One region of the Pseudomonas sp. GOM7 genome, then DNA from elsewhere that is predicted to be linked to it. Evidence: predicted binding sites of a transcription regulator. Region 1 holds the regulator's gene; each other region holds the start of a gene.
What was found. The regulator sigma-54, encoded in region 1, starts transcription at its own class of promoters, with help from an activator protein. The targets are predictions, from matches to a motif close to ANTGGCATNNANNTTGCTNT.

Region 2: the regulator sigma-54 is predicted to act here: its motif matches at 5,093-5,112, upstream of OU800_RS13465 (CmpA/NrtA family ABC transporter substrate-binding protein).
Region 3: the regulator sigma-54 is predicted to act here: its motif matches at 6,198-6,217, upstream of glnA (glutamate--ammonia ligase).

Annotation. Positions count from the first base shown of each region.
Region 1 is NZ_CP113519.1:4,359,705-4,370,246, forward strand. Features, by position in the region: gene OU800_RS19300 (ATP-binding cassette domain-containing protein) at 1-631, opposite strand, end outside; gene OU800_RS19305 (KpsF/GutQ family sugar-phosphate isomerase) at 873-1,847, shown strand; gene OU800_RS19310 (KdsC family phosphatase) at 1,847-2,368, shown strand; gene lptC (LPS export ABC transporter periplasmic protein LptC) at 2,377-2,943, shown strand; gene lptA (lipopolysaccharide transport periplasmic protein LptA) at 2,930-3,469, shown strand; gene lptB (LPS export ABC transporter ATP-binding protein) at 3,469-4,194, shown strand; gene OU800_RS19330 (RNA polymerase factor sigma-54) at 4,330-5,823, shown strand; gene hpf (ribosome hibernation-promoting factor, HPF/YfiA family) at 5,924-6,232, shown strand; gene ptsN (PTS IIA-like nitrogen regulatory protein PtsN) at 6,245-6,709, shown strand; gene rapZ (RNase adapter RapZ) at 6,712-7,569, shown strand; gene OU800_RS19350 (HPr family phosphocarrier protein) at 7,585-7,857, shown strand; gene OU800_RS19355 (ZIP family metal transporter) at 8,140-9,021, opposite strand; gene OU800_RS19360 (superoxide dismutase) at 9,033-9,644, opposite strand; gene OU800_RS19365 (hypothetical protein) at 9,657-10,109, opposite strand; gene OU800_RS19370 (class II fumarate hydratase) at 10,195-10,542, opposite strand, start outside.
Region 2 is NZ_CP113519.1:3,060,026-3,070,567, forward strand. Features, by position in the region: gene OU800_RS13435 (CmpA/NrtA family ABC transporter substrate-binding protein) at 1-778, shown strand, start outside; gene OU800_RS13440 (ANTAR domain-containing response regulator) at 796-1,374, shown strand; gene OU800_RS13445 (polysaccharide lyase family 7 protein) at 1,525-2,616, shown strand; gene alaC (alanine transaminase) at 2,822-4,051, shown strand; gene OU800_RS13455 (hypothetical protein) at 4,092-4,475, opposite strand; gene OU800_RS13460 (transcriptional regulator) at 4,631-4,945, shown strand; gene OU800_RS13465 (CmpA/NrtA family ABC transporter substrate-binding protein) at 5,253-6,536, shown strand; gene ntrB (nitrate ABC transporter permease) at 6,549-7,394, shown strand; gene OU800_RS13475 (ABC transporter ATP-binding protein) at 7,405-8,196, shown strand; gene OU800_RS13480 (polysaccharide lyase family 7 protein) at 8,295-8,984, shown strand; gene OU800_RS13485 (nitrate/nitrite transporter) at 9,505-10,542, shown strand, end outside.
Region 3 is NZ_CP113519.1:4,770,490-4,781,031, forward strand. Features, by position in the region: gene gbcA (glycine-betaine demethylase subunit GbcA) at 1-483, shown strand, start outside; gene OU800_RS21125 (NTP transferase domain-containing protein) at 1,580-2,317, opposite strand; gene typA (translational GTPase TypA) at 2,558-4,378, opposite strand; gene thiI (tRNA uracil 4-sulfurtransferase ThiI) at 4,529-5,983, opposite strand; gene glnA (glutamate--ammonia ligase) at 6,312-7,718, shown strand; gene OU800_RS21145 (DUF4124 domain-containing protein) at 8,846-9,430, shown strand; gene OU800_RS21150 (DUF4124 domain-containing protein) at 9,433-10,047, shown strand; gene glnL (nitrogen regulation protein NR(II)) at 10,278-10,542, shown strand, end outside.

The DNA of each region.
Region 1 (10,542 bases):
TGCTGGCGGTTTCCGCCAGGTCATGGGAGACCACCACGCTGGTGATACCCAGCGCATCGTTGAGCAGGCGGATCAGGCGCACCAGCACTCCCATGGCGATGGGGTCCTGGCCGACGAACGGTTCATCGTACAAGAGGATCTGCGGATCCAGGGCAATCGCCCGGGCCAGAGCCACCCGCCGCTTCATGCCACCGGACAGCTCGTCCGGCATCAATTCGACGGCACCGCGCAAACCGACCGCCTGCAGCTTCAACAGGACGATGTCACGAATCATCTCTTCCGGCAGCTTGGTATGCACGCGCAAGGGAAAGGCCACGTTCTCGAACACATCGAGATCGGTGAACAGCGCACCACTCTGGAACAGCACACCCATCTGCTTGCGCATGTCGAACAGCTCATCGCGCGACAGCTTGGGCAGACTGACCCCGGCAACCCGCACGTCACCGGCGGACGGGCGCAGCTCGGCGGCGATCAGGCGCAGCAGCGTGGTCTTGCCACAACCGGACGGCCCCATGATGCCGGTGACCTTGCCGCGCGGAATGCGGATGTCGACCTTGTCGAAAATGGCTCGCGAACCACGCTGGAAGCTGACGCCCTGCAGCTCGATCGCGTAATCGTGTTCGGCGCTCATCTGAACTCCTTGAGAATCAAGCCTTCCTGGCAGACGCCACCTCCCATGCTCGGAGACACAACTGCTGGATGGCCGAAATGGCCGCGGACTATAGCATTTGCAGCCCCCAGGGCCCAGAGTACGGATTTGTAACGTTCAGATTCATGACAGCTTTGCGAGCCAGTTTGCGAATTGGAAAAGGTGAGCACGTCATCCTTTATCGGTATAATCCCCGCCTTTTCACCCGAAGCAGCCGCCGTACATGAGCCAACGCCCCGATCTGATCGAAACCGCCCGCCGCACCATCCGCATGGAAATCGAAGCCGTGCAGGATCTGCTGCCACGCCTCGACACCAGCTTCGTCAAGGCCTGCGAGATGATCCTCGACTGCAAGGGGCGCGTGGTCGTGGTGGGCATGGGCAAATCCGGGCACATCGGCAACAAGATCGCTGCGACCCTGGCCAGCACCGGCACCGCCTCCTTCTTCGTCCACCCCGCCGAAGCCAGCCACGGTGACATGGGCATGATCACCAAGGACGACATCGTCCTGGCCCTGTCCAACTCCGGCACCACCGCCGAGATCGTCACCCTGCTGCCGTTGATCAAGCGTCTGGGCATCCGTCTGATCAGCATGACCGGCAACCCCGAGTCGCCGCTGGCCAAGGCCGCCGAGGCCAATCTCGATGCCCGCGTGGCGCAGGAAGCCTGCCCGCTCAACCTGGCCCCCACCTCCTCGACCACCGCCAGCCTGGTCCTGGGCGACGCTTTGGCCATCGCCCTGCTGGAGGCGCGCGGCTTCACCGCCGAGGACTTCGCCTTCTCCCATCCCGGTGGAGCCCTGGGCCGACGCCTGCTGCTCAAGGTGGAGAACGTCATGCATGCCGGCGATACCCTGCCGCAGGTGCAACGTGGCACCAGCCTGCGCGACGCCCTGCTGGAAATGACCCAGAAAGGCCTGGGCATGACCGCCGTGCTGGAGCGCGACGGCCGCCTGGCCGGCATCTTCACCGACGGTGACCTGCGCCGCGCCCTGGACAAGGGCATCGACGTACGCCAGGCGCTGATCGACGAGGTGATGACCCCACACGGCAAGACCGTACATGGTGAAATGCTCGCCGCGGAAGCCCTGAAAATCATGGAAGACAACAAGATCAGCGCCCTGGTGGTGGTCGATGCAGAAGACCGCCCGGTGGGCGCCTTCAACCTCGGCGACCTGCTGCGCGCAGGAGTGATGTGATGAATACCTTGCTGCAGCGTGCCCGCGCCGTGAAACTGGCCGTGTTCGATGTCGACGGCGTGCTCACCGACGGCCGCCTGTACTTTCTCGAAGACGGCAGCGAGTTCAAGACCTTCAACACCCTCGACGGCCATGGCATCAAGATGCTCATGGCCTCGGGCGTGCGCACCGCCATCATCAGCGGGCGCAAGACCCCGGTGGTGGAGCGGCGTGCCAACAACCTCGGCATCCAGCATCTGTTCCAGGGCCGCGAGGACAAGCTCGTGGTACTCGACGGCCTGCTCGCCGAACTCGGCCTAAGCTATGAACAGGTCGCCTATCTGGGCGACGACCTGCCGGATCTGCCGGTCATGCGCCGCGTCGGCCTGGGCATGGCCGTGGCCAGCGCCGACGGTTTCGTCCGCCAGCACGCCCATGGCGTGACCCAGGCGCGTGGCGGCGAAGGCGCTGCGCGCGAATTCTGCGAACTGATCATGCGTGCCCAGGGCACGCTGGACGCGGCTCAAGCCGCTTACCTGTAGGGCACGACATGCCACGCAAAGCGCTCAACCTGCTGATATTCGCCTTGATCGCCGTACTCGTCGGCGCACTCGGCTACTGGAACATCGCTCCGGAAACCAGCCGCACGCCGCAACAGACGGACAGCGACGAGACCATCGACTTCTACGCCATCGGCGCGCACACCGTGCAGTTCCAGGACGATGGCAAGCTGCACTACCGCATGACCGCCGACAAGCTCGAGCACGTCAAGAGCACCGACATCACCCAGGTGCAAAACCCCAAACTGGATCTGTACCGCGGCACCAACCTGCCGTGGAAGGTCACCAGCCAGCGCGCCGAGGTATCCCCCGGCGGCAAAGAGGTGGAACTGATCGACGACGTGCGCATTGCCCGTACCGATGCCAAGAACCGCCCCACCATCATCACCAGTAGCCGCATGACCGTAATTCCTGACAAGGAATATGCGCAGACCGAGCAAGCCGTTAGAATCGTCGCGGCCAACGGGGTGACCACGGCACAAGGAATGAAAGCGTACTTGAATGACGGCAGGATGCTCCTGCTGTCCAACGTAAGAGGCCAGCATGAGGTTCGTTAACACCCTCCCCCTGATTCTCAGCCTCGGCGCCGCATTTGGAAGCGCGGCCGCCTGGGCTCTGCCCTCCGATCGCGACCAGCCGATCCGCATCCAGGCCGATACCGCCGAACTGGATGACAAGCAGGGCGTGGCGGTCTATCGCGGCGACGTGATCATCACTCAGGGCACCCTGAAGATCACTGGCGACACCGTGACCATCACCCAGACCGCCAGCGGCGACATCGACGTGTTCACCTCGGTCGGCAACCTCGCCTACTACGAGCAGAAGCCCGCCGTGGACAAGGAAATCGTCAAAGCCTACGGCAAGACCATCCAGTACTTCGCCAGCAACGAACGCATCGTACTGATCGACCAGGCCAAGGTGATCCAGGAAGGCAATACCTTCGAGGGCGAGAAGATCGTCTACGACACCCGCCGCCAGATCGTCAACGCAGGACGCGCCACCGGCAACAACGTCAGCGTGCCGCGTCCGCGCATCGACATGGTCATCCAACCCAAGAACAAACCCGCGGATCAACAGCAGTAATGGCCATTCTCAAAGCCCAACACCTGGCCAAGAGCTACAAGGGCCGCCAGGTCGTACGCGACGTCAGCCTGAACATCGAGAGCGGCCAGATCGTCGGTCTGCTCGGCCCCAACGGTGCCGGCAAGACCACCTGCTTCTACATGATCGTCGGCCTGGTGCAGGCCGACCAGGGACGTGTGCTGATCGACGACCTCGACGTCAGCCACCAGCCCATGCATGGTCGTGCCCGCGCCGGCATCGGCTACCTGCCGCAGGAAGCCTCGATCTTCCGCAAGCTGTCGGTGGCCGACAACATCATGGCCATCCTCGAAACGCGCAAGGATCTCGACCGCGCCGGGCGCCAGGCGGAGCTGGAGAACCTGCTGCAGGAATTCCACATCCACCACATCTCAGGCAACCTGGGCATGAGCCTGTCCGGTGGTGAACGACGCCGCGTGGAAATCGCCCGCGCCCTGGCCACCAACCCCAAGTTCATCCTGCTCGACGAACCCTTCGCCGGTGTCGACCCGATCTCCGTGGGCGACATCAAGCAGATCATCCATCACCTCAAGACCAAGGGTATCGGCATTCTCATCACCGATCACAACGTACGCGAGACCCTGGACATCTGCGAAACGGCCTACATCGTCAACGATGGCCAACTGATTGCCGAAGGCGACGCCGAGACCATCCTCGCCAACCAGACGGTGAAAGAGGTTTATCTGGGCCACGAGTTCCGTCTGTAAACATCCATATTTAGATGACGGAAATAGGACAGCCCCTAGGCAAGGACGAGATTTTCAGGCATATAATTTGCTTCCTGGCGGCGCTTCGGCGCCCTGATGTGGAAGGCGTAACTCGCCGGTAAATTAAGGTCTGCAATGAAACCATCGCTAGTCCTCAAGATGGGCCAGCAGCTGACGATGACCCCGCAGCTGCAACAGGCCATCCGCCTCCTCCAACTGTCGACTCTGGATCTGCAACAGGAAATTCAGGAGGCGCTGGAATCCAACCCCATGCTCGAGCGCCAGGAAGACGGCGACGACTTCGACAACAGCGACCCGATGGCCGACGGCGCCGAAAGCGCTGCTCCCGCGCCGAGCAAGGAAGAGAGCTACCAGGAAGCCACTCCGACGGTTGATAACCTGGAGGAAGGCGAGTGGGGCGAACGCATTCCCAACGAGCTGCCGGTCGATACCGCCTGGGAAGACATCTACCAGACCAGCGCCAGCAGCCTGCCAAGCAACGACGATGACGAGTGGGACTTCACCACCCGCACCTCCAGCGGCGAGAGCCTGCACAGCCACCTGCTCTGGCAACTGAACCTCGCGCCCATGTCGGACAAGGATCGGCTGATCGCCGCCACCCTGATCGACTGCATCAACAACGATGGCTACCTCGAAGAAACCCTCGAGGAAGTGACCGAGTCCTTCGACCCGGAATTGGACGTCGAACTGGACGAAGTGGAAGTGGTGCTGCACCGCATTCAGCAGTTCGAGCCGGCCGGCATCGGCGCCCGCGACCTGCGCGAGTGCCTGCTGCTGCAACTGCGCCAACTCCCGGCCAGCACGCCCTGGCTCAACGACACCCAGCGCCTGGTCAGCGAACACCTGGAACTGCTCGGCAGCCGCGATTACGCCCAGCTCATGCGCCGCACCAAGCTCAAGGAAGACGAGCTCAAGCAGGTCATCGAGCTGATCCAGCGCCTCAATCCGCGCCCGGGCTCGCAGATCGAATCCAGCGAGCCGGAATACGTGGTGCCGGACGTCATCGTGCGCAAGCACAACGGCCGCTGGCTGGTGGAGTTGAACCAGGAAGCCATGCCGCGCCTGCGCGTCAATGCGCAGTACGCCGGCTTCGTCAAACGCGCCGATTCCAGCGCCGACAACACCTTCATGCGCAACCAGTTGCAGGAGGCGCGCTGGTTCATCAAGAGCCTGCAGAGCCGCAACGAGACCCTGATGAAGGTAGCCACGCAGATCGTCGAGCACCAACGCGGCTTTCTCGACTATGGCGACGAGGCGATGAAGCCCCTGGTGCTGCACGACATCGCCGAGGCGGTGGGCATGCACGAGTCGACCATCTCGCGCGTCACCACGCAGAAATTCATGCATACCCCGCGTGGCATTTACGAGCTGAAATACTTCTTCTCCAGCCACGTCAGCACCTCCGAAGGCGGCGAATGCTCGTCGACGGCGATTCGCGCCATCATCAAGAAACTGGTGGCCGCGGAAAACGCGAAAAAGCCGTTGAGCGACAGCAAGATCGCTGGTTTACTGGAGGCACAAGGCATCCAAGTCGCCCGTCGCACGGTGGCCAAGTACCGTGAATCCCTCGGTATCGCCCCCTCCAGCGAACGCAAGCGACTGATGTGAGCAAGATCGACTGCTCGTCCATGGCGAGCAGGCCACAGTGTTCCGGTGGTGGGCCTCGTTAAGGCCTATCTCTTACACAAGGCAACAAGGAGAAAGCGGTATGCAAGTCAACATCAGTGGACATCAGCTGGATGTGACCGACGCCCTGCGTGACTACATCGGCGAGAAACTCGGCCGACTGGAACGCCACTTCGACAAGATCACCAATGTTCAGGTGATCATGGAGGTCGAAAAGCTCAAGCAGAAGATCGAAGCCACCCTTCACGTTGCTGGCGGTGAGGTCGTCGCCAACGCCGAACATAACGATATGTACGCTGCCATCGACCTGCTGGCAGACAAACTCGACCGTCAACTTATCAAGCACAAGGAAAAGCAGCTCGATCGCCTGCAAGGCGCCACAGCCCGCTGACATTTCCCTTCCATGATCCGACTTGAAAATATCCTGACCCCCGGCCGTTCCCTGGTGAACGTGCCGGGCGGCAGCAAGAAGCGTGTGCTCGAACAGATCGCCAGCCTGGTCGCCCGCGACCTCGATGAGCTGGACAATCAGGACATCTACGAGAGCCTCATCGCCCGCGAGAAGCTTGGCTCCACCGGCTTCGGCAACGGCATCGCCATCCCTCACTGTCGCCTGGCCGGCTGCAACGCACCGATCAGCGCCCTGCTGCGCCTGGACACGGCAGTCGACTTCGACGCCATCGACGGCGCGCCGGTCGATCTGCTGTTCGTCCTGCTGGTGCCGGAAGCCGCCACCGACGCCCACCTCGAACTCCTGCGCCAGATCGCCAGCATGCTCGACCGCCAGGACGTGCGCGAACGCCTGCGCCAGGCGCCGACCAGTGAAGCGCTCTACCAGGTGGTCGTGGACATCCAGAACGGTCAATAACCATGCGCCTGATCATCGTCAGCGGTCGCTCCGGCTCCGGCAAGAGCACTGCCCTCGATGTACTCGAAGACAACGGTTTCTACTGCATCGATAACCTGCCGGCCAGCCTGCTGCCGGATCTGGCCGAACGCTTCCTGCCGCAGAGCGATCTGATGCTGCCTCAGGTCGCGGTATCCATCGATGCGCGCAACCTGCTCAGCCAGCTACGGCGCTTTCCCGAACTGCTCGACGAAGTGCACAAGCGCGGTATTCGCTGCGAGGTGCTCTACCTCGACGCCGAAGACGACACCCTGCTCAAGCGTTTCTCGGAAACCCGTCGGCGCCACCCGCTGACCAACGACAACCGCTCACTGGCAGAAGCCATCGCTTACGAAAGCCAGTTGCTGGCGCCGATCATCGACCTGGCCGACCTGAAGATCGACACCACGCGCCTGAACCTCTACCAGTTGCGCGACACCCTCAAGCTGCGCCTGCTCGGGCAAACCCAGAGCGGCACGGCCTTTCTCGTCGAATCCTTCGGTTTCAAGCGTGGCATGCCGGTCGATGCCGACCTGGTGTTCGACGCCCGCTGCCTGCCCAACCCCTACTGGAAGCCGGAGCTGCGCGACTTCTCCGGTCTCGATCAGCCGGTCATTGACTACCTGGCCGCGCAGCCGGAGGTCGAAGATATGTATCAGGACATCCTCACCTACCTGGAGAAGTGGCTGCCGCGCTTCGCCGCCAGCAACCGCGCCTACGTGACCATCGCCATCGGCTGCACGGGTGGACACCATCGTTCGGTGTACCTGGCCGCACGCCTGAGCGAAGCCCTCAAGCATTCGTTGAAGAACGTCCAGGTTCGCCACCGCGACCTCAGCTAAGGAATCCCTGCCGCGATGCCAATCCGCGAAGTCACCATCATCAACAAACTCGGCCTGCACGCTCGTGCTGCCGCCAAATTCGTCGGTGTTGCCAGCCAGTACCCCTGCCAGGTGCGTATCGGCCGTAGCAGCGACAGCCTGGTGGACGGCAAGAGCATCATGGCGGTGATGATGCTGGCGGCCGGCAAAGGCACCCCGGTGCATCTGCACACCGAGGGCGAGCAGGACGAAGCGGCCATGCAGGCGCTGATCGCGCTGATCGACAACTATTTCGACGAGGGCGAATAAAGCAGCTGCAAGCTGCAAGCTGCAAGCTGCAAGCTGCAAGCTGCAAGACATCCATCGTGCACGGAGCGCCCGGTATACGCGACGCCGTAGGGTGCGCCGTGCGCACCAAGCCGCTGCATCCGAAGCACAAGCGGTGCGCACAGCGCACCCTACGAACTGTAGGAGCGAGCTCTGCTCGCGAACGCAGGTAACGCCAAAAGCTTCGCGAGCAGAGCTCGCTCCTACACATGTACAAAGGTAGCCCGGATGCAATCCGGGAGCCCTCCCCCGGATTAATGCGGGCTACGCCAGGGCCGTATCCAGCACCATCATCAGGCAGAAGCCTGCGGTCAGGGCCAGGCAGGCTTCGCTGCCATGCCCTTCGCGCTGCGACTCGGGCACGACTTCATGGATCACCACGAACAGCATCGCCCCCGCTGCCAACGCCAGGCCCCAGGGCAGCAGTAGCTGCGAGATGCCCACCAACCAGGCGCAGAGCACCGCGAACAACGGTTCCACCAGGCCCGAGGCCACACCGATCAGCACCGCCTTGCCGCGCGCCATGCCAGCGCTGGCCAGGCCCAGTGCCACGATCAATCCCTCGGGCATGTCCTGCAGGGCAATGCCGATGGCCAACCCCTGCGCACCACTCAAGCCTGCACCAGCGGCGACGCCGACCGCCATGCCTTCGGGCACGTTGTGTGCGGTGATGGCGATGACGAACAGGACGAGCCCGGAGGCCAGGCTCTGCTCACCTTGCCGTTGCGCCAGGCGGCGCCCCAACAGGTGCATGGCAACCACCCCGAGCAACACGCCGATACTGGCCAGAGCGCCCGCGCCCCAGGCCGAGAAGCCTTGTTCCCTGGCCACCTCGAGTGCTGGCACCAGCAGGGAAAACACCGTGGCCGCCAGCATCACCCCGGCGCCGAAGCCCAGCAGCCTGTCACGCATGCGTGCGGACAAGTTGCCCATGCACAACACCGGCAAGGCCCCCAGGGCCGTGCCGGAAGCGCACAGCAGGCCAGCCTGCAGCGCTTGCAGCAGACGAGGTTGCGCGCTCTGGTCGAGCAGCACCAGGGCCTGGATCAGCAGCAGCAGGCCACCACAGAACAGGATGGTGCCACCCAGCAGGTAGCGGAAGATGCGGCCATTACGGCCAAGCGCAACAGCCTGCGTCACGCGCATACCTTGCCAGCTCAACCCATGGCCTGGCGGTAGCGACGCGCCACTTCGTCCCAGTCGATGACATGGTAGAAGGCGCCGATGTATTCCGGTCGACGGTTCTGGTAGCGCAGATAATAAGCGTGCTCCCACACATCCAGGCCGAGAATCGGCGTGTTGCCATGCATCAGCGGGCTGTCCTGGTTGGCGCTGCTTTCCACCGCCAGACGCTTCTCCGGGGTCAGGCTCAGCCAGGCCCAGCCACTGCCGAAGCGGCTCAGGGCAGCCTTGGTAAAGGCCTCCTTGAAGGCAGCAAAACCACCCAGTTGACTGTCGATGGCCGCAGCCAGCTCGCCACTCGGCTCACCGCCACCACTGGGCGACATGACCGTCCAGAACAGGCTGTGGTTGGCATGCCCACCGCCCTGATTGATCACCGCTGCATGCAGCGCTTCGGGCAGCTCAGCCAGTTCGCGCAGCAGGGTTTCCACCGGCACCTCCTCGTACTCGCTGCCCTGCAGCGCGGCATTGAGGTTGTTGATGTAGGTCTGATGATGCTTGCTGTGGTGGATCTCCATGGTCTGCGCATCGATGTGCGGTTCCAGGGCGTCGTAGGCATAAGGCAGGGCTGGCAGACTGTGCGGCATGGACGAACTCCTTCAGTGATAGACAGGGCCCGGGCCGCACGAGCAGCTCGGATGAGGCGTACAGGCATGACGCCGGGCAGCACCGAGCAGGCGATCAGTACGCGGAAAGGTGCCGTACTCGGCGATGAACTGCAGCAGCTCGAGATAGGTGCGCTGGCTGTGCCTGAGCGCCGCTTGCTGCAGTGCTTCGGGCAGCGCGCCATTGCCAAGGATGCTCAGCAGGCGCTCATGGCAGGCACAGAGGTTTTCCGCGGCCGACTCCGCTTGCTCGAGCGTCAGGTGCAGGTCGGCCAGGTTGTGGTGGGAAACGACGAACGCCGCCACTGCCTGCTCGTGATCGGCCCAGCGCCCCAGCAGCACCTGCGCCTCGGCCAGCGCCTGCAGGTACAGCTCGCGCGCCTGAACCCAGTTCCCCTCGGTAAAGCAGCGATTGCCCGCTTCGATGACGGTCTTCCAGTGCTCCATGACAGCCCCTTGCCGAAACGGCAGTTGCGATGAACGAATCGAGGGCAACGGTGGTGGCCGACCACGCGCTGCCCCTGTCAGGCCTTCAGAGCCCGCCTTCGGTGAGCCTTTCCGGGTTCAGCAACTGCTCCAGTTGCTGGCGCGACAGATCCGTGTGCTGCAGCGCGACCTCGATGATCGGCCGCCCCTCTCGGTAGGCCTGCTTGGCGATTTCGGCTGCCTTGAGATAACCGATGATCGGGTTCAGCGCCGTGACCAGGATGGGGTTGCGCTCCAGCGCCTCCCTGAGCTTGGCCTGGTTGACCTTGAAGCTGGCGATGGCACGGTCGGCCAGCAGACGGCTGGCATTGGCCAGCAGGTCGATGCTGCCCAGCAGGTTGTCGGCGATCAGCGGCAGCATGACATTCAGCTCGAAGTTGCCGGACTGCCCGGC
Region 2 (10,542 bases), 1.3 Mb from region 1:
GACCTTCCCCACCGGCACCCATGCCATGTGGCTGTATTACTGGCTGGCCAGCCAGGGCATCCACCCGCTGCGCGACGTGCGCAGCGTCGTGGTGCCGCCGCCGCAGATGGTCGAGCACCTCAAGGCCAGGCGTATCGACGGTTTCTGCGTCGGTGAACCCTGGACGGCCAAGGCCGTGGAAGACAATCTCGGCTGCATGCTCACTACCACCCAGGCGATCTGGCCGGATCATCCGGAAAAGGTACTGGGCTGCACGCGCAGCTTCGTCGAAGAGAACCCCAAGACGGCACGGGCCCTGATCAGCGCGGTACTGGAGGCCAGCCGCTTCATCGACGAGAGCGAGGAGAACCGCCGTGGCACGGCGCAACTGCTGAGCGGCAGTGCCTATGTCGACGCGCCGCTGTCGGCAATCCTGCCGCGTTTTCTTGGCCAGTATCAGGACGGCCTCGGCAATGCCTGGCAGGACGCCCATCGCCTGCGCTTCCACGCCGATGGCGCGGTCAACCTGCCCTATCTGTCGGATGCCATGTGGTTCATGACCCAGTTCCGTCGCTGGGGCCTGCTGCGTGATGACCCGGATTACCTGGGAGTCGCCCAGGCCGTTCAGCAACTGCAGATCTATCGCCAGGCGGCGGAAGCACTGGGCGTCGCCTGCCCCGAGCCCATGCGCGGTTGCGCTTTGCAGGGCGGCCCCTACTGGGACGGCAGTGATCCGGCCGGTTACGCCCGTAGCTTCGCCCTGCATGCCCTGGCCGACGCGCCAGCGCTCAGCGCCTGATCATCTGGAGAGCTGCCATGCTGCGTATCCTGCTGATCAATGACACACCGAAAAAGGTCGGCCGCCTCAAGAGCGCCCTGACCGAAGCCGGCTTCGAGGTGATCGACGAGTCCGGCCTGACCATCGACCTGCCGGCGCGGGTGGAAGCCGTGCGCCCCGATGTCATCCTCATCGACACCGAGTCTCCGGGGCGTGACGTGATGGAACAGGTGGTACTGGTCAGCCGCGACCAGCCTCGGCCCATCGTCATGTTCACCGACGAGCACGACCCCGGCGTGATGCGCCAGGCGATCCAGAGCGGTGTCAGCGCCTACATAGTCGAGGGCATTCACGCCCAGCGCCTGCAACCGATCCTCGACGTGGCCATGGCCCGCTTCGAGAGCGACCAGGCCCTGCGTGCCCAGTTGCAGGCCCGCGAGGCGCAACTGGCCGAACGCAAGCGCATCGAATTGGCAAAGGGCCTGCTGATGAAGATGAAGAGCTGCAACGAGGAAGAGGCCTACACCCTGATGCGCCGCCAAGCCATGAGTCGCCAGCAGAAGCTGATCCAGGTGGCCGAACAGATCATCGCCATGCACGACATGCTGGGGGGCTGAGACCTGACGGTCGGGTAAAAAACAGTCGAACCTTGCGTACCTCTCGCCACTCTCTGACTAGGCCTGTTCAGGCAGGCCTTTTCATTCAGGGAGCGTAGAGTTGCAGTCGCCACAGGCGAGCATGCGCGGCCCGGCAACGAGGACGAAAGCATGCAAGCACTCCCGTCACGCGCATTGAGCATCCAGTGGTTCGGCACTGCCCTGTGTGGCTGCCTGCTGGCCGGAAACGGCCATGCCGAGCTGTACAGAAGCGTTTCTCCGGGCGGCAACTTCGCCCTGGACAACTGGAATCTCACCGTCCCCCAGGACGCCGATGGCAGCACCGAAGGCACCGCGATCACCGCTCGCCCCGACCAGTTGACCGGCCCCTATGGTTACAAATCGCGCTGGTTTCGCACCGATGCGCAAGATGGCGCCATGACCTTCTGGGCTCCCATCAATGGCGCCACAGCCGGCGGTTCCAGCAGCCCACGCGCGGAACTGCGCGAGATGCTCGACCCCAGTAACCTGTCCATGACCTGGAGCGGCGCGGGCGAGTCGGTGCAGGACGCCATGCTCAGGGTGACGCAGGTTCCGCAGGACGGCATCGTCATCGTCGGCCAGGTTCATGGCTACCGTAGCGCGCCCTTGATCATGGTCTATTACCGCTACGATGCCGCCCGCCAGACCGGCCGGGTCATCGCCAAGCTGCAGGGACTACCGGAACAGGGGCCACCCTTTACCACCCATACGCTGGCCAACGACATCGACCTAGGCGAAACCTTCAGCTACCAGATGAGGGTCAGCAAGAACGTGGCGACGGCCTCGGCCAATGGCGGGCCGAGCGCCCGCATGCCAATGGATCCGGCCTGGAACAGTCACACCTTCTACTTCAAGGCCGGCGCCTACCTGCATATGCATGGCGACAGCGCCAGCGAAGGTGCCCGCGTCAAGTTCTATCGCCTGGCTGCCAGCCACCCCAACGATGGGCTTGCGATCACCAGCGTTGCAGCCCTGCCCAACGCCCGTGCAGGCCAGGCCTATCAAGCCCGCCTCCATAGCAGCGGCGGGCGTGGTGGAGCCACCTGGCGCCTGGTCAGCGGCCATCCCCCTGCCGGCATACAGTTGTCCCGCGACGGCACGATCAGCGGCAGCCCCGAGGCTTCGGCAGTCTCCGCCACGGCGCACTGGTTCGTGGCCCAGGTGCGCGATGTGAACGGCAATACCCTGCACAAGAAGTTCTCCATTCTGGTCGGAAACTGAGCAACGCCATCTGGTTCGGCCCGCGCCTTTGGCAGGGCCGCCCTGCTGCTGCATGTGAAGCAAGCGCTGACAAGCAACTCCCACCGTTCCACTTGCGGCTTGGCGCTTGAAGCTTGCGGCTAAAAAGGCTTATCTTCGCCGTCGGCCACAGCAGTGGCCAACGTCGCTCGGACGGTTCCGGGCGCTTACGTACCCCGAGGAAATCATGGCCGAAAACGCCAAGCGCCGCTTTGCGCGCATAGATCGTCTCCCCCCTTATGTCTTCAACATCACCGCCGAACTGAAGATGGCCGCGCGCCGTCGCGGTGAGGACATCATCGACTTCTCCATGGGCAACCCCGACGGGGCGACACCGCCGCACATCGTCGAGAAGCTGGTGCAGGTCGCCCAGCGTGAAGACACCCATGGCTATTCCACCTCCCGCGGCATTCCCCGCCTGCGTCGCGCCATCTCGCGCTGGTACCAGGAACGCTACGACGTGGGGATCGATCCGGAAAGCGAAGCGATCGTCACCATCGGTTCCAAGGAAGGCCTGGCACACCTGATGCTGGCCACTCTGGATCATGGCGATACCGTGCTGGTACCCAACCCCAGCTACCCCATCCACATCTACGGTGCGGTGATCGCCGGCGCCCAGGTGCGTTCGGTGCCGCTGGTACCGGGGGTGGATTTCTTCAACGAGCTGGAACGCGCCATCCGCGAATCGATCCCCAAGCCGAAGATGATGATTCTCGGCTTCCCCTCCAACCCCACCGCGCAGTGCGTGGAGCTGGACTTCTTCGAGCGCGTGGTGGCCCTGGCCAAGCAGTACGACGTGCTGGTGGTGCACGACCTGGCCTATGCCGATATCGTCTACGACGGCTGGAAGGCACCCTCGATCATGCAGGTGCCGGGCGCCAAGGACATTGCGGTGGAGTTCTTCACCCTCTCCAAGAGCTACAACATGGCCGGTTGGCGCATCGGCTTCATGGTCGGCAACCCGGAACTGGTCAGCGCCCTGGCGCGGATCAAGAGCTACCACGACTACGGTACCTTCACCCCGCTGCAGGTGGCAGCCATCGCCGCCCTGGAGGGCGACCAGCAATGCGTGCGCGATATCGCCGAGCAGTACCGCCAGCGCCGCAACCTGCTGGTCAAGGGCCTGCACGAAATCGGCTGGATGGTGGAGAAACCCAAGGCGTCGATGTACGTCTGGGCCAAGATACCCGAGGCCTACGCACACCTGGGCTCGCTGGAATTCGCCAAGAAGTTGCTGGCCGAGGCCAAGGTCTGCGTATCACCCGGCCTGGGTTTCGGCGACTATGGCGATGACCACGTGCGCTTCGCCCTGATCGAGAATCAGGATCGCACCCGTCAGGCACTGCGCGGCATCAAGGCCATGTTCAGGGCCGATGGCCTGCTGCCGGCGAAGAAGGCCAAGGCCGAGCAGGAGTGATGTGGAAGGGGCGCCAGCGATGGCGCCCCTTTCGTTTTGTTCAGCCGGAATAGTCCAGCGCCGTCCAGTTACGGCTAAGCCCCTGCGACAACACACACTGTGGGCTATCCAGTTCCTGATTGTGCAGCAGCGTGGTATCCCCTTCCGCTTCGCCAAGACGCTCGGTGAGCCACTGCAACCTGCCGCAATTGGGGGTTTCGATCACATAGCTGGCCGCGATGCTGGAGTGATGCCCCGGCAGATGGACCACATCCAGCACACGCCCCGCCTCTTCCACGCGTCTCCCGTCGGAAACCAACACGGCCCAGGCCTGTTTGCCGTCGATCACCAGGTAGGCGCCATTGGCCTGTGGCCGCTCCATCTGCGGCTGCGCACAACCGCCGAGCAGGGCCAATAGCACAATCGTCACAAGCATCTGTTGCATTGTTCATTCTCCTTTACCAGAACGCCCGTCAGGGGGATTGGGCGGGTGGATGTCGCTGCGATGGCCTAACTATTACGCGATACTGTTTATTTGTACAGTACTTTTCGGATAGGCTTGCAACCACTGATAAACGAGCAAGGCACAGGAGCATCATCATGCTGGACGTACTGCAAGTGAAACATCAGGTCAATCGCATGCCGCTGGAGCGCGTGCGCGCCATGGTCGAAGAGCTGCAGCGTGAAGGCCTGGTGATGGAGGGGCGCACCCCCTTCAACCGTACCCATTTCAATACCTGCTTCGCCGAAATCGAGGCGCTGCTGCAACGCGCCGGCTATCACCGGCAACTGGACGTGGTCGGCTATCAGGGCCTGGCCTATGCCCTGTTCGACCCTGCGCGCTGGGAGGCGGTGGAGGTGTTGCGCTGGCTGCGCGACTTCGTCGAGGAGTCGCGCAGCGTCCCGGCCTCCTGAACGCGCCTCAAAAACGTTCAGCGCAGGCATCGGGTGCACGGCATTGGCCCCGCACAGGGCCTTCTCGGGCGCTGCCCGCTGCGCCTCGTGCGGCGCAGGTGACTGATTTGCAAGGCAATCGCCTCGCTTATCGGGGCTGGCGGAAAAACTGGCAAGCACTTTGCTAATTCCCCTTCAGCATCCTGCGTAGCGCGCCAACGGCGGCGGGCCGAGGATCACGGACAACGGCGTCCGTCGGATCACCTTCCTCCCAGCGAGGCGATCTGACGCACGCCGTTTTTTTGCGCCCGAAAAAAGAGATCAGCCCATGACCGATCGTGATTCGAAAAAAGCCGTAGACAGCAGCCGCCGTAATTTCCTCAAGCAATCCATCGCCATGGCCGGGGCCATCGGCGGTATCGCCGCCCTGGGGCTGTCGGCCCCGGCCTCGTTGCGTAGCGCCGCCTGGGCGGCCGGCTCCGACGCGCCGGAGAAGGCCGCGCTGAAGGTGGGTTTCATCCCGCTGACCGACTGCGCCTCGGTGGTGGTGGCCGCCACCCAGGGCTTCGGCGAGAAATACGGCCTGACCATCACCCCGAGCAAGGAGGCGTCCTGGGCCGGTGTGCGTGACAAGCTCAACACCGGCGAACTGGATGCTGCCCATGTGCTCTACGGCATGATGTACGGCGCCCAGCTCGGCCTGGCCGGCCCGCAGAAGGACATGGCCGTGCTCATGAGCCTGAACCAGAACGGCCAGGCCATCACCCTCTCCAAACAACTGCGCGAGGCCGGCGTGAGCAACGGCGCGCAACTGGCCGAACACATCAAGAAAGGCGGCAGCCCGCTGACATTCGCCCAGACCTTTCCCACCGGCACCCACGCCATGTGGCTGTACTACTGGCTCGGCAGCCTGGGCATCAACCCCATGAGCGACGTGAAGACCATCGTTGTGCCGCCACCGCAGATGGTCGCCAACATGCGCGTCGGCAACATGGACGGCTTCTGCGTCGGCGAGCCTTGGGGTGCGCGGGCGATCTTCGACAAGATCGGCTTCACCGCCACCACCACCCAGCAGATCTGGCCGGATCACCCGGAGAAGGTGCTCGGCACCACCCGCGCCTTCATCGAGCAGTATCCCAACGCCGCTCGCGCGCTGATCATGGCCGTGCTCGACGCCAGCCGGTTCATCGAGGCCAGCGAGGAGAACCGCAAGAGCACGGCCAAGCTGATTGCCGGCAAGGCCTACGTCAACGCGCCGGTACAGGTGATCGAGCCGCGCTTTCTCGCCCACTACGAGGACGGCCTCGGCAACAGTTGGCAGGACGAGCACGCCATGGCCTTCTGCAAGGACGGCAGCGTCAACTTCCCCTACCACTCCGACGGCATGTGGTTCCTCACCCAGTTCAAGCGCTGGGGCCTGCTCAAGGAGGCCCCGGATTACGCCGCCGTGGCCGCCCAGATCAACCAGACCGTGCTTTACGCCGAAGCCGCCGGCGCGCTCAAGCTGGCCGTGCCCGGCAGCCCGCTGCGCAGCAGCACGCTGATCGACGGCGTGGTTTGGGACGGCAGCAACCCGGCTGCCTACGCCGACTCCTTCGCCATCAAGGCCTGACCGGAGGTGGACATGAATGCGCCCCTGAAAACACCCCTGCAGCCCGTCGCCAAGCCGCGCCTGTCGTCGCGGCTGCCCAGCGCCGCGGCCCTGGGCAACCTGTGCAAGGCCGGCATCGCGCCGCTGCTGGGTATCCTTGCCTTCATAGGCTTCTGGTCGTTGCTGGCGCAGTACAGCGAGGGCCTGCCCGGGCCGTTGAGTACCTGGCAATCGGCGCTGGTGCTGTTCGCCGATCCCTTCTACGACAACGGCCCCAACGACATGGGCATCGGCTGGAACATCCTCAACTCGCTCGGCCGCGTCGGGGTCGGTTTCGGCCTGGCGGCGCTGGTGGGCATCCCGCTGGGCTTCGCCATCGGCCGCTTCGCCTTCCTTGCCGGCATGCTCGCGCCGATCATCAGCCTGTTGCGTCCGGTCTCGCCACTGGCCTGGCTGCCCATTGGCCTGCTGGTGTTCGAGGCCGCCGGCCCGGCCTCGATCTGGGTGATCTTCATCAGCTCGATCTGGCCAATCATCCTCAATACCGCCGCCGGCGTGGCCAGCGTGCCGCAGGACTACCTCAACGTTGCCCGCGTGCTCAAGCTGTCGGAGTTCAAGGTGCTGACGCGCATCCTCTTCCCCGCCGTGCTGCCGCACTTGATGACCGGCATCCGCCTGGCCATCGGCGTGGCCTGGCTGGTGATCGTCGCCGCGGAGATGCTCACCGGCGGCATCGGCCTGGGTTTCTGGGTGTGGGACGAATGGAACAACCTCAACGTCGAGCACATTCTCATCGCCATCATCATCGTCGGCCTGGTGGGCCTGGCACTGGAGCAGACACTGCTGCTGATCGCCAAGCGCTTCGACTACGCCAGCTAAGGAGACGAACATGGACAAATTCGTGGAGCTGACCGGCGTCAGCAAGCACTTCGACACCAGGAAAGGCCGCTTCCAGGCGCTGACAGACGTCAACCTGAGCATCGCCCGCGGCGAGTTCGTGGCGCTGATCGGCCACTCCGGCTGCGGCAAGTCGACGGTGCTCAACCTGATCGCCGGCCTGCTGGAAGCCAACGAGGGCGGGCTGATCTGCAACGGCCGCGAGATCGACGGCCCCGGCCCCGAACGCGCCGTGGTGTTCCAGAACCACAGTCTGCTGCCCTGGATGACCTGCTTCGGCAACGTGCATCTGGCCGTGGAACGGGTGTTCGGCGCACGCGAAGGCAAGGCCCAGCTCAAGGCCCGCACCGAACAGGCGCTGAACATGGTCGGCCTGGGTCATGCCATGCACAAGCACCCGAACGAGATCTCCGGCGGCATGAAGCAGCGCGTCGGCATCGCCCGCGCCCTGGCCATGGAACCCAAGGTGCTGCTGATGGACGAGCCGTTCGGCGCCCTCGACGCCCTGACCCGTGCGCACCTGCAGGACGAGTTGCTGCGCATCGTCGCCCAGACCCGCAGCACCGTGGTGATGGTCACCCATGATGTGGACGAGGCGGTGCTGCTGTCCGATCGCATCGTGATGATGACCAACGGCCCGGCGGCGACCGTGGGCGAAACGCTCAGCGTCGAGCTGCCGCGCCCGCGCGATCGCCTGGCCCTGGCCAGCGACCCGCAGTACCACGCCTATCGCAGTGCCGTGCTGGAGTTCCTCTACCAGCGCCAGCAGCGCCCGGCCGCCTGACCCGATGCAACCGCCCCGGCTCATGGGCCGGGGCGGCGGAACCAATCGCTTCGCTTGTACACGAACAGGGATCCTCAACAACCAGGCAGGCAACTCCCGTGTTAGACCTCTCCACCTGGAATCTGTCGATTCCCACCGAACCGACTCCCACCACCATCAGCACCCAGCGCCTGAACAATGGCTATCAGAGCCGTTACTTTCGACGCAACGACGACGGCAGCGTGACCTTCTGGGTACCCGTCACCGGCTCCACCACCGAAGATGCCCGCTATCCACGCAGCGAGCTGCGCGAAACCCAGCGCGATGGCAGCCTCGACAACTGGCAGCATGCCAGTTCGGACAGTTACCTCAGTGCGGTACTGCAGGTCGATCAGGTGCCCAGCAAGGGCAAGGTGGTGATCGGCCAGGTGCACAGCACCGACGTGCCCGGCAGCGAGAACGACCCTCTGCTCAAGCTGCAGTATCACTATCGCCGTGGCGTCGGTCGCGTCGAACTGCTGCTGCGCGCCCGTCCGGGCGACAGCGAGGTGCAGAACATCCTGCTGGCCGACAACGTGCAGCTCGGCGAGCGCTTCGGCTACGACCTGCGGGTCACGCCCAGCGGGCGTATCGGCATCAGCGTGGCCAGTGTCGATGGCGACGAAGGCTCGCTATACCGTCAGTTGAGCAGCCGCTGGAGCACCCAGAGCCTGTACTTCAAGGCCGGCGCCTACGTGCAGGACAACTATGGGCCGGACAAGGAAGGAGGCCGAGTGACCTTCTACCACCTCAACAGTCAGCACCGCTGAGCAACTGCGTGATCCCAGCATCTGCACGATTGCGCAGCGCCATGCCCGTCAAGGCCGAAGCCACAGAGGCCCCCGCCACATACGGCTGATCATCCGCCCCGTGAGCACGCCCCGTTGCGGTGCACCGGCCTCGCCAGCGCCTCCTTTTGCGCCAGGCACGGGTGCGCCGAACGCCCTCGAACCCGCAACCGCCGGGCTTTACCCTGCTTGGCGCAGCTCTTGCTAGATCACGGCACAAGGTAGCCAACGGCGGCCACCTCCTTCACGACAAAGACGTCGCCTCACCTCGCCCTCACGGGCCGTGGTGAAGCGACGTTTTTTTTCGTGTTCGCCCCAGTGTCCGGGGCTGGCGCAGACCTCGCGATCCGAACCTGCGCTGCAACCGCTCGAACCTGCTTGCGGCCCAGGCCGCAGGGCTCTGCATCACAAGTGCGGGGCCTCCCCGGCAGGCGCGGCCGCCGTGTCCACGACCACGGTTCGCCGCGCGCTGTCGGGCTCCTTCTCGCTGATGAGGTGATCGATGAATACAAGTTTCTGGAAAGCCGGGCACGCCCCCACCCTGTTCGCCGCCTTTCTCTACTTCGACCTGAGCTTCATGGTCTGGTACCTGCTCGGGCCACTGGCGGTACAGATCGCCACCGATCTGGAGCTGAACGCCCAGCAACGCGGCCTGATGGTGGCCACGCCGATTCTGGCAGGCGCCGTGCTGCGCCTGCTGATGGGCTTTCTCGCCGATCGTCTGTCGCCCAAGACCGCCGGCCTGCTCGGCCAGGTGGTGGTCATCGTGGCGCTGTTCTGCGCCTGGCGAATCGGTATCGGCAGCTACGAACAGGCCTTGCTGCTGGGCCTGTTCCTCGGCTTCGCCGGTGCCGCCTTCGCCGTGGCGCTGCCGCTGGCCTCGCAGTGGTATCCGCCGCAGCACCAGGGCAAGGCCATGGGCATCGCCGGCGCCGGCAACTCCGGCACGGTACTGGCGGCGCTGTTCGCCCCGGGCCTGGCCGCACTCTCGGGCTGGCAGAACGTGTTCGGCTGGGCGCTGATCCCGCTGCTGGCGGCCCTGGCGATCTTCGCCCTGGTGGCCAGAAACGCCCCGCAGCGCCCCAAGCCCAAGGCCTTCGCCGATTACCTCAGGGCCCTCGGCGACCGCGATAGCTGGTGGTTCATGTTCTTCTACAGCATTACCTTCGGTGGCTTCATCGGCCTGGCCAGCGCCCTGCCCGGCTACTTCAGCGACCAGTACGGGCTGAACCCGGTCACCGCCGGCTATTACACCGCCGCCTGCGTCTTCGCCGGCAGCCTGCTGCGCCCGCTCGGCGGCGCCCTGGCCGACCGCATCGGCGGCATCCGCACCCTGCTGATGATGTACGGCATCGCTTCACTGTGCATTGCCGTGGTGGGCTTCAACCTGCCCAGCTCGAGTGCGGCGCTGGCCTTGTTCGTCGCTGCGATGCTCGGCCTGGGTGCCGGCAACGGCGCGGTGTTCCAGCTAGTACCGCAGCGCTTTCGCGCGGAAATCGGCGTGATGACCGGGTTGATCGGCATGGCCGGTGGTATCGGC
Region 3 (10,542 bases), 410 kb from region 1:
AACCGCATCGTGCGCATGCCACTGCTCAAGGGCACCGTGTCCATGACCCTGGATGGCAAGCAAGGCTGCAAGAAGCTGATGGGTCGCATCACCGACCCGGATCTGGGCTCCATGCGCATCCTGCACCTGCCGCACTCGTGGAACCACTGCATGGGCGACCACATGATCAACTTCACCGTGTGGCCGGTCAGCGCCCAGGAGTCGATCGTGATCACCAAGTGGCTGGTGCACAAGGACGCGGTGGAAGGCGTCGACTACGACGTGGCTCGCCTGCGCGAAGTCTGGGATGCCACCAACGACCAGGATCGTCGTCTGGGCGAGGAAAACCAGCGCGGCATCAACTCCACCGCCTACCAGCCCGGCCCGTACTCCAAGACCTACGAGTTCGGCGTGATCAACTTCCTCGACTGGTACAGCGAGCGCATGCTCAACAACCTCGACGACACCCCGGCGCAGAACCTGCGTCAGGTGGCAGGTGAGTGATGACCCTCAGCCTGCTGCTGTTGATCGGGTTGACGGCCTACGGGCTGCTGGCCTGTAGACCGCAGTGAGGCTGACGTAGAAAAGCCCCGGTGTTCTTACGGACACCGGGGCTTTTTTATGGGCATCGCATGTTCAGGGGAATGCCTGATTGACACCGGACTGGCAAGTTTGTGTGCCCTTGTTGGCTTGCGTTGGCGTTCTGGACGCCGCTTCGGTGTGTTCGGAAACTTCTTGTTTCGCCCCCTCGGGCGACTCACTTTTCTTTGAAATGCGCAAAGAAAAGTAAGCAAAAGAAACGCACCCCCGCCATCCGGGTCTCGCTGCGCTCGACTCCCCTCACTCCGGCACCGCTCCGGGGTCGGCGTACATGGGCCATCCCTGGCCTATTACGCGGGGCCGCCATCGGTATCTCGTGGCATCCATGCCACTCGCCCCCTGCGCAGCGCCTACGTTCGGCCTTCTGAAGGGGGAGTTAGCGCGCCTGAACGTACATCGGTTTCGGGCATGCCCGGCGTGCTCTGGTAGCAGTGGAGCCATGACGTGGCCGCCGGGTTAAACCAAAACTTTCATTCGCGCAGTTTCATTCGTCTGGATAGCTTGCCGGCTTCCAGCCGGCATTCTGGTCAGCCCTGAGGCTGACCCATGTTCAAGCACTCCACGCTAATTCTGGGTTACCTCGGGTTCAGGCGCGTGCAGAGCCCGCCCAGGAGGGCGAACGGAATCGTCGTGGAAGAGGTTGAGCGACATGGATGTCGCGAGAGCCGCGATGGGCCAGGGACGGCCCACCGCGGCGGGCCTCTGGAGCGGCGATGGAGTGAGCGGACCCTCGCGCAGCGAGGGCCGGATGACCGGGCGGAGGGTTTTGGTTACTTTTGCCCGTCAAAAGTGACTCGCCCGGGAGGGCGAAACCAAAAACATCAGCAAAAACGCGGCAATTCGGAACAGACACAAGAACAATCAACAAGCCAACACAAACTTGCCAATCCGGTATCAAGCCCGACTTCCCCATGATTCCGCGATGAGCCTGTTGTATGCGCTAGCGAAAGATATCCATAGGCGCCCATGCGCCACAGGATCACCCCGAAAATCTCTGCCCTCAAACGGCCTCCAAGCTTCGTCCCGCCACATGGCGTGCCCGCTCGCGACGCTTCTTGTTGGCCAGGCTCAACCTGCGCATCAGGTGCCTTACTCGCCAGATCAGGGGCTTGTCAATAGCGGCCAGCAACAACGGAACCTCTTCGGCGAAATCGACATCATCCGTTTCATCGTGAATATCCACGAAGAGCCGACGCTCGATGGCCTTGCGATCAGCCAATGGCAATCCCGCCATCAAGCGATAGAACGACCAGAAGCTCTGGTTTCCCGTGTCCTGGTAGAACCTGATGGCACGCTCCAGCGCAGCGCGCGCACGGCCACGATCAGCTTCGGCGATACGCACCGCGAACAGCTCGCCATAGTCCTTGAAGGTGTAGGCACTACGCCCGTCGCGCCCGTAGAAGCGAGTTTCTGAGCACGCCAGGATGGTGTCGATGGCCGCCTCGGAGTAATACACGTCGCTGTAGAGCACCAGCAGATCCCCGGCTCCCACCACGGCTTCAGCCGCGAGCAGGCTGTGAGCCTTGGTTTCTCGCCACAGCGGGCACCAGCTCGGCACTGGATAACTCGCCAACGCCTCACTGGCAGTCAGCAACCAGGGCGCCTTCACGCCGCGCTCTGCGAGCAGGCGCAACGTGCGTGCGAGAAGGGTTTCACCACGCACCTGGATCAATTGTTTGGGGGCTGGCTCAGCCCAACGCGTCTGTTTTACACCACTCTCCGCAGCCAGAATCAGCACTGCCAGACCATTCATTGGTTTACACCTCCCTGGACGCCGTAATGCAGGCACCGAACCGAAGCAATCGACGCCAGCCCCGATGATACCAATTCGCCATCCTCGATCACGAATAAAGATCCCGCAGGCAACTTCAACGCCACAAACCCGAAGCTGGATATGAAACGCAAAGACCCCGCCAGATCACTCCGGCGGGGCCTTGCTCTTCACTTGTCGCTTGCAGCTTGAAGCTTGCAGCCGCTCTTAGACCTTGGCGCGCTCGAAGCGCTTGCGGTCGTTCTCGTTCAGGTACTTCTTGCGCAGGCGGATCGACTTCGGCGTCACTTCCACCAGTTCGTCGTCGGCGATGAACTCCAGCGCCTGCTCGAGGGTGAACTTGATCGGCGGCACCAGAGCGATGACTTCGTCCTTGCCGGAAGCGCGCATGTTGTCGAGCTTCTTGCCCTTGGTGGGGTTGATCACCAGGTCGTTGTCACGGCTGTTGATACCGCACAGTTGGCCTTCGTAGATCTCCTGGCCCGGCTCGAGGAACAGCTTGCCGCGCGCCTGCAGGGTTTCCAGCGAATAGGTCAGCGCGGTGCCGGTGGCCATGGAGACCAGTACGCCGTTCTGACGGTTGGTCACCTCACCGGCCTTGATCGCACCGTAGTGGCTGAAGGTCGAGGTCAGGATGCCGCTGCCCGAGGTCAGGGTCAGGAAGTTGTTACGGAAGCCGATCAGGCCGCGCGCCGGGATGGTGTATTCCAGGCGGATACGGCCCTTGCCATCGGGCACCATGTTGGTCAGATCGCCCTTGCGCAGGCCCATCTGTTCCATCACCGAACCCTGGTGCTGCTCTTCGATGTCGATGGTGACGTTCTCGTACGGCTCCTGCTTCTCGCCGGCTTCGTTCTCGATGATCACCACTTCCGGACGGCCCACGGCCAGCTCGAAGCCTTCACGGCGCATGGTTTCGATCAGCACCGACAGGTGCAGTTCGCCACGGCCGGAGACCTTGAATTTCTCCGGGGTCTCGCCCGGCTCGACGCGCAGGGCGACGTTGTGCAGCAGTTCCTTCTCCAGGCGATCCTTGATGTTGCGGCTGGTGACGAACTTGCCTTCCTTGCCGGCGAACGGCGAGTCGTTGACCTGGAAGGTCATGCTCACGGTCGGCTGGTCGACGGTCAGCGGCGGCAGAGCCTCGACGTTGTTCTGGTCGCACAGGGTGTCGGAAATGTACAGCTCGTCCATGCCCGATACGCAGACGATGTCACCGGCAGTGGCTTCCTGCACTTCCACGCGCTGCAGGCCGGAGTGGCCCATGATCTTGAGGATACGGCCGTTACGGCGCTTGCCGTCGGCGCCGATGGCGGTCACCGGGCTGTTGGCCTTGATGGTGCCACGGGCGATACGGCCGATGCCGATCACGCCGAGGAAGCTGTTGTAGTCCAGCTGGGAAATCTGCATCTGGAACGGGCCGTCGACGTCGACGACCGGGGCCGGTACGTGGTCGACGATGGCCTGGAACAGGGCGTCCATGTTGTCGTCCATCTTCTCGTGGTCCAGGCCGGCGATGCCGTTCAGGGCCGAGGCGTAGACAATCGGGAAGTCTAGCTGCTCGTCGGTGGCGCCGAGGTTGTCGAACAGGTCGAAGATCTGGTCGATGACCCAGTCAGGGCGCGCGCCCGGACGGTCGATCTTGTTCACCACGACGATCGGACGCAGGCCGGCCTTGAACGCCTTCTGGGTCACGAAACGGGTTTGCGGCATCGGGCCGTCCTGGGCGTCGACCACCAGCAGCACGGAGTCGACCATGCTCATCACGCGCTCCACCTCACCGCCGAAGTCGGCGTGCCCGGGGGTGTCGACGATGTTGATGTTGTAGTCGTTCCACTTCAGCGCGGTGTTCTTGGCCAGAATGGTGATGCCGCGCTCTTTTTCCTGGTCGTTGGAGTCCATGACGCGCTCGTTTTCCGCTTCTTTGCGGTCGAGGGTGCCGGACAGACGCAGGAGTTTGTCGACGAGGGTGGTTTTGCCATGGTCAACGTGGGCGATGATGGCGATGTTGCGCAGTTTTTCGATCACTGTGTGTATCTCGATCAGAGGATTCGGTGTGTCGCCCAGCCTGGACGACGAATATGAACAAAACTGTTTCAGCGAACCAGACAGGGCATCGCTTGAAGCGCCAGGTCGGGAGGGCGATGGCGGATACTCCCGCCATTCAACCCCGGCGTCCTATGCCGGACGATAAACGCGCACATTGGCATGCCCCTCGCTCAGCAGGTGATGGGCATGCAGGCGGCTCATGACGCCCTTGTCGCAATACAGCAGGTACTGGCGGTTCTCATCCAGTTCCTTGAATTTGTTGTTCAGCGCGTAGAACGGCAGCGCCTGCACCTCGACACCCGGCACGTCCAGCGGCTCGTCTTCGGCGGCATCGGGGTGGCGAATGTCGATGACGATCTGCCCGGCCAGGGCCTCGCGCACTTCCTCGACCTGCACGTCCTTGCCCAGCTCATCGATCACCCGATCGATGGGCAGCTGGGTCGCGCGCTCCAGGGCACGATCGAGGATGGCCATGTCGAACTGCGCCTCCTCCTTCTCCACGCGGTAACCGCGCGCCTTGGTGGTCGGGTTGACCGAGATCACGCCGCAATACTCGGGCATGTTCTTGGCGAACTCAGCGGTGCCGATCTGCGTGGCGGTGTCGATGATGTCCTGCTTGTGGCTGGCGATCAGCGGGCGCATCACCAGCATGTCGGTGGCCGAATCGATCACCGCCAGGTTGGTCAGCGTCTGACTCGACACCTGACTGATCGCCTCGCCGGTGACCAGCGCCTCGATCTGCAGCTTCTCGGCAATACGGGTCGCGGCACGCAGCATCATGCGCTTGAGGATCACGCCCATCTGGCTGTTGTCGACCTTGCCGAGAATCTCGCCGACCACTTCCTCGAACGGCACGCTGATGAACAGCACGCGCTGCGAGCGGCCGAACTTCTGCCAGATATGGTGCGCCACTTCCATCACGCCCAATTCGTGTGCACGGCCACCCAGGTTGAAGAAACAGAAATGACTGACCAGGCCGCGGCGCATCATCTGGTAGGCCGCCACGGTGGAATCGAAACCACCGCTCATCAGTACCAGCGTCTGCTCCAGCGAGCCCAGCGGGTAGCCGCCCAGGCCTTCGTGGCGGTTGTGCACCACGAAGAGGCGCTGATCGCGAATCTCCATGCGCACTTCGACTTCCGGCTTCTTCAGATCGATACCGGCCGCCTCGCACTCGCGGCGCAGGCGCGAACCGACATGGCGTTCGACGTCGATGGAGCTGAAGGCGTGCTTGCCGCCGCGCTTGCAGCGCACGGCGAAGATCTTGCCCGGTAGCTGCTCGGCATAATGGCGCTTGCAGTGTTCGGTGATGTCATCGAGATCGCCCAGCGGGTATTCGTTGACCTCGAGGAACAGGCCGATACCAGGGGTGTTACGCAGGCGCTCGGTCATCTCGGCGAGCAGCTTGGGATCGTCCAGGTCGGTTTCCACCTCCAGGTTGTCCCATACACCCGTTACCCGCAGGGCGGGGTCAAGATCGCGCAGCACGGCGCGGATGTTCTTCCCCAACTGGCGGATGAACTGCTTGCGCACCGGGCGACTCTTGATGGTGATTTCCGGGAAAACTTTGACGATCAGCTTCATGAAATAAGCGCCCGAACAGGCAGCGGAAAAACAGGGGCGCGGATTATAGCGGAAATTGTTCAAGCTTTGACCAAAAATACTGCGCCATGCAGACGATGCACCAAAATTGCACATATAAGGAATTTGCAGCCCTTAAATGGTGCAAAACCACCGGCATAAATACCGCGCAAGCGGCACGGCGCCTGAGTTTCGCGGCCTCTGCCCAATAAAGGGCACTGGCATGCAATTTGCTCCCTTGTGAGGCAGGTCGCCCTGGAGGACTATCCCGCCGGGCTTCACCGTACATATCGGGGCTCATCGATACGAGCCTTTCCATCTGGAGGACAACATGTCTAAGGCTGTTCAACTGATCAAAGAACACGACGTGAAGTGGGTAGACCTGCGCTTCACCGATACCAAGGGCAAGCAGCATCACGTGACCATGCCGGCCCGTGACGCCCTGGACGAAGACTTCTTCGAGCACGGCAAGATGTTCGATGGCTCGTCCATCCATGGCTGGAAAGGCATCGAAGCCTCCGACATGATCCTGATGCCGGTCGACGAAACCGCCGTACTGGATCCGTTCACCGAAGAGCCGACCCTGATCCTGGTCTGCGACATCATCGAGCCGAGCACCATGCAAGGCTACGACCGCGACCCGCGCTCCATCGCCAAGCGCGCCGAAGAATTCCTGAAAACCACCGGCATCGGTGACACCGTATTCGTCGGCCCGGAGCCCGAGTTCTTCATCTTCGACGAAGTGAAGTTCAAGTCCGACATCTCCGGCTCGATGTTCAAGATCTACTCCGAGCAAGGCTCCTGGATGACCGATCAGGACGTCGAAGGCGGTAACAAGGGCCACCGTCCGGCCGTCAAAGGCGGTTACTTCCCGGTTCCGCCGTGCGATCACGACCATGAAATCCGTACCGCCATGTGCAACGCCATGGAAGAGATGGGCCTGGTCGTCGAAGTGCACCACCACGAAGTGGCCACTGCCGGTCAGAACGAAATCGGCGTGAAGTTCAACACCCTGGTCGCCAAGGCTGACGAAGTTCAGACCCTGAAGTATTGCGTGCACAACGTCGCCGACGCCTACGGCAAGACCGCCACCTTCATGCCCAAGCCCCTGTACGGCGACAACGGTTCGGGCATGCACGTGCACATGTCGATCTCCAAGGACGGCAAGAACACCTTCGCTGGCGAAGGCTACGCCGGTCTGTCCGAGACCGCTCTGTACTTCATCGGCGGCATCATCAAGCACGGTAAGGCCCTGAACGGCTTCACCAACCCGTCGACCAACTCCTACAAGCGTCTGGTTCCGGGCTTTGAAGCACCGGTGATGCTGGCCTACTCGGCTCGCAACCGCTCCGCCTCGATCCGTATCCCCTACGTTGCCAGCCCGAAAGCCCGCCGCATTGAAGCGCGCTTCCCGGACCCGGCTGCCAACCCGTACCTGGCCTTCGCTGCTCTGCTGATGGCCGGTATCGACGGTATCCAGAACAAGATCCACCCGGGCGATGCAGCCGACAAGAACCTGTACGACCTGCCGCCGGAAGAAGGCAAGCTGATTCCGCAAGTGTGCGGCAGCCTGAAAGAAGCCCTGGAAGAGCTGGACAAGGGCCGCGCGTTCCTGACCAAGGGCGGCGTGTTCTCCGACGACTTCATCGATGCCTACATCGAGCTGAAGAGCGAAGAAGAAATCAAGGTGCGCACCTTCGTGCACCCGCTGGAATACGACCTGTACTACAGCGTCTAAGCCAGCTTGCGCCGCCTCGTGCGGTGCTCTCGAAAGCCCCGCCTGGCCAAGCCTGGCGGGGCTTTTTTATGGCTTTTCGCGGAAGCTCGGGGAAGGTCAGTCTTTGATACCGGACTGGCAAGGTTGTGTGTTGTCTTGTTGGCCTGTGTTGGTGTCCTGGGCGCCGCTTCGGTGTGTTCAGATATTCCGGGTTTCGCCCCCTCGGGCGACTCACTTTTCTTTGAACTGCGCAAAGAAAAGTAAGCAAAAGAAACGCACCCCCGCCATCCGGGTCTCGCTGCGCTCGACTTCCCTCACTTCGGCACCGCTCCGGGGTCGGCTTACAAGGGCCGTCCCTGGCCCTTTAAGCCTCTCGCGGCATCCATGCCGCTCGCCCCCTGCGCAATGCCTACGTTCGGCCTCCTGAAGGGGGAGTTAGCGCGCCTGAACGTACAGTTGTTCCGAGCATGCGCGGCGTGTTCTGGTAGCAGTGGAAGCACGACGTGGCTGTCGAATTAAACCAATAGTTTCATTCGCGCAGTTTCATGTATTGAACGGCTTGCCGACTTGCAGCCGGCATTCAGGTCAGCCTTAAGGCTGACCCATGTTCAAGCACTCTTCGCTAATTCTGGGTTACCTCGGGTTCAGGCGCGTGCAGAGCCCGCCCAGGAGGGCGAACGGAATCGTCGTGGAAGAGGTCGAGCGACATGGATGTCGCGACGACTGCATGGATGCAGGAGGTAGAGCGACGCAGGATGCCAAAGCCGAGAGCCGCGATGGGCCTGGGATGGCCCACCGCGGCGGGCCTATGGAACGGCGATGGAGTGAGCGAACCCTGGCGCAGCCAGGGCCGGATGATCGGGCGGAAGGGTTTGGTTACTTTGCCCGCAAAGTGACTCGCCCGGGAGGGCGAAACCAAGAACATCAACAAAAACGCGGCAATCCGGAACACACACCCGAACAAACGAGAACCCAACACACAGCTGTCCCGCCCCGGCACCAACCAAGCACTCCCCGAGAACGCGAAGAACCGTTCTGATAAAAGCACCCTGCTTTTGCAGGCAAAGATCACAGCCAAAGCGCCCCGCGCTTGCCAGGAACCCATAGCAGTGCAAGGCTTAGCCCATCATCCGAGCAAGGATAGGCCCATGCGCCCATTACTCGTCTGCCTGCTGCTTGCCCTGGCCCTGCCGGCCAGCGCGCAGATCTACAAATACACCGACGCCAACGGCAATACGGTGTACACCAACCAACCACCGGACGGCACCGCTGCCGAGAGCGTCGAGCTGCCGCCGACCAATACGGTGGATATGCAGACGCCCAAGCTTCCCCCACCCACATCCTCTGGCGAAGAGAAGGCAGAGGCGCCCTACAAAGTGCTGCGGCTCACCGGCATTCCCGACGACGAAGCCATGCGCGCCAACAACGGCTCCTTCGTCGTCGGCGTGAACATTCAGCCGCGCCTGCAGCCAGGTCACCGCCTGCGTCTGATCCTCGACGGACAACCCTACGGCCAGGCAAGCAATGTGACGAGCCTGCAATTGACCAATATCGACCGCGGCGAGCACAGCCTGGCCGTGGCGGTGCTGGACGGCGATCGGGTGATCCAGCAAAGCGCGACTGAGACCTTCACCGTGCAACGCATCAGCCTCAACAGCCCGGCCAGGCAACCAGCCGCTCCGCCGCCCCCTAAGCCAGCCCCCAAACCCGCCAAACCTGCAAGCAACGGATGATGATGCGAACACTCCTGCTGGGCCTGCTATTGCTGGCCCAGGGCGCTCAAGCGCAGGTCTACACCTATATCGATGCCGAAGGTAATCGCGTATTCACCGACAAGCCTCGCAGCAGCAGTGCCGAGCGTGTATATATCGCGCCCTCCAACAGCACCCAGATGAATACGCCCCAATCCAGCGTCCGCGTTGCCCCACCAGCCGTGACCAAGCCGGTGGTGCACTACCAGCTCCTGCGCATCCTGCTGCCCGAGCCGGATGCTTCGATCCACCATGCTGCGGGCGACATGATCGTCACCCTGACCAGCGAGCCCGGCCTGCTGCCCGGCCATAGCTACCGCCTGTTGCTCGACGGCGTGGTCCAGGGCGAGCCCAGCCGCAGCCCGGTGTTTTCCCTGCAGCACATCGACCGTGGCACGCACCAGTTGGTGGGCGAGATCATCGATTCTGCTGGCCTGATCGTCGAACGCACCCCAGCGCAGCCCTTCCACATGCACCGCATGTCGCTGGCGCAGAAGCGCAAGATCAGACCGTGCAAGAAGGACGACTATGGCGTGCGCCCGGAGTGCCCGCTGAAAGACAAGCCCCCGGAAAAGCCCAGTATCCTGCCATTTCTCTAGGGCCTGCTGCCGTTTCGCGCAGGACGTCGAAGTGGCAACAGCCCCAACGAGCACCATTTTGGTGCATTAAATCGCACCAAACTTTATTCTCTCCCTGTTTTGGGTCGAAACGTCCCGCCTGATCGCCTTGCAGTCCGCCCTGATCCCGAGATGACGCAGAAAAAATGCGTCTTTTCGGGGCCTTGGTTTGCTTCTTGCATTTTCCTGCCCATTGCCGGAAAGCACTGCCTATGACCATCAATGACGCGCTGCACCGCCTGCTACTCGACAACCTGACCACTGCCACCCTGCTACTCAACAGCCAGTTATGCCTTGAGTACATGAACCCGGCGGCGGAAATGCTCCTGGCCGTCAGCGGCCAGCGCAGCCATGGCCAGTTCATCAGCGAGCTATTCACCGAATCGCCCGAGGCGTTGTCGTCCCTGCGCCAGGCGGTGGAACAGGCGCACCCGTTCAACAAACGCGAAGCGGTGCTGACCTCGGTGACCGGGCAGA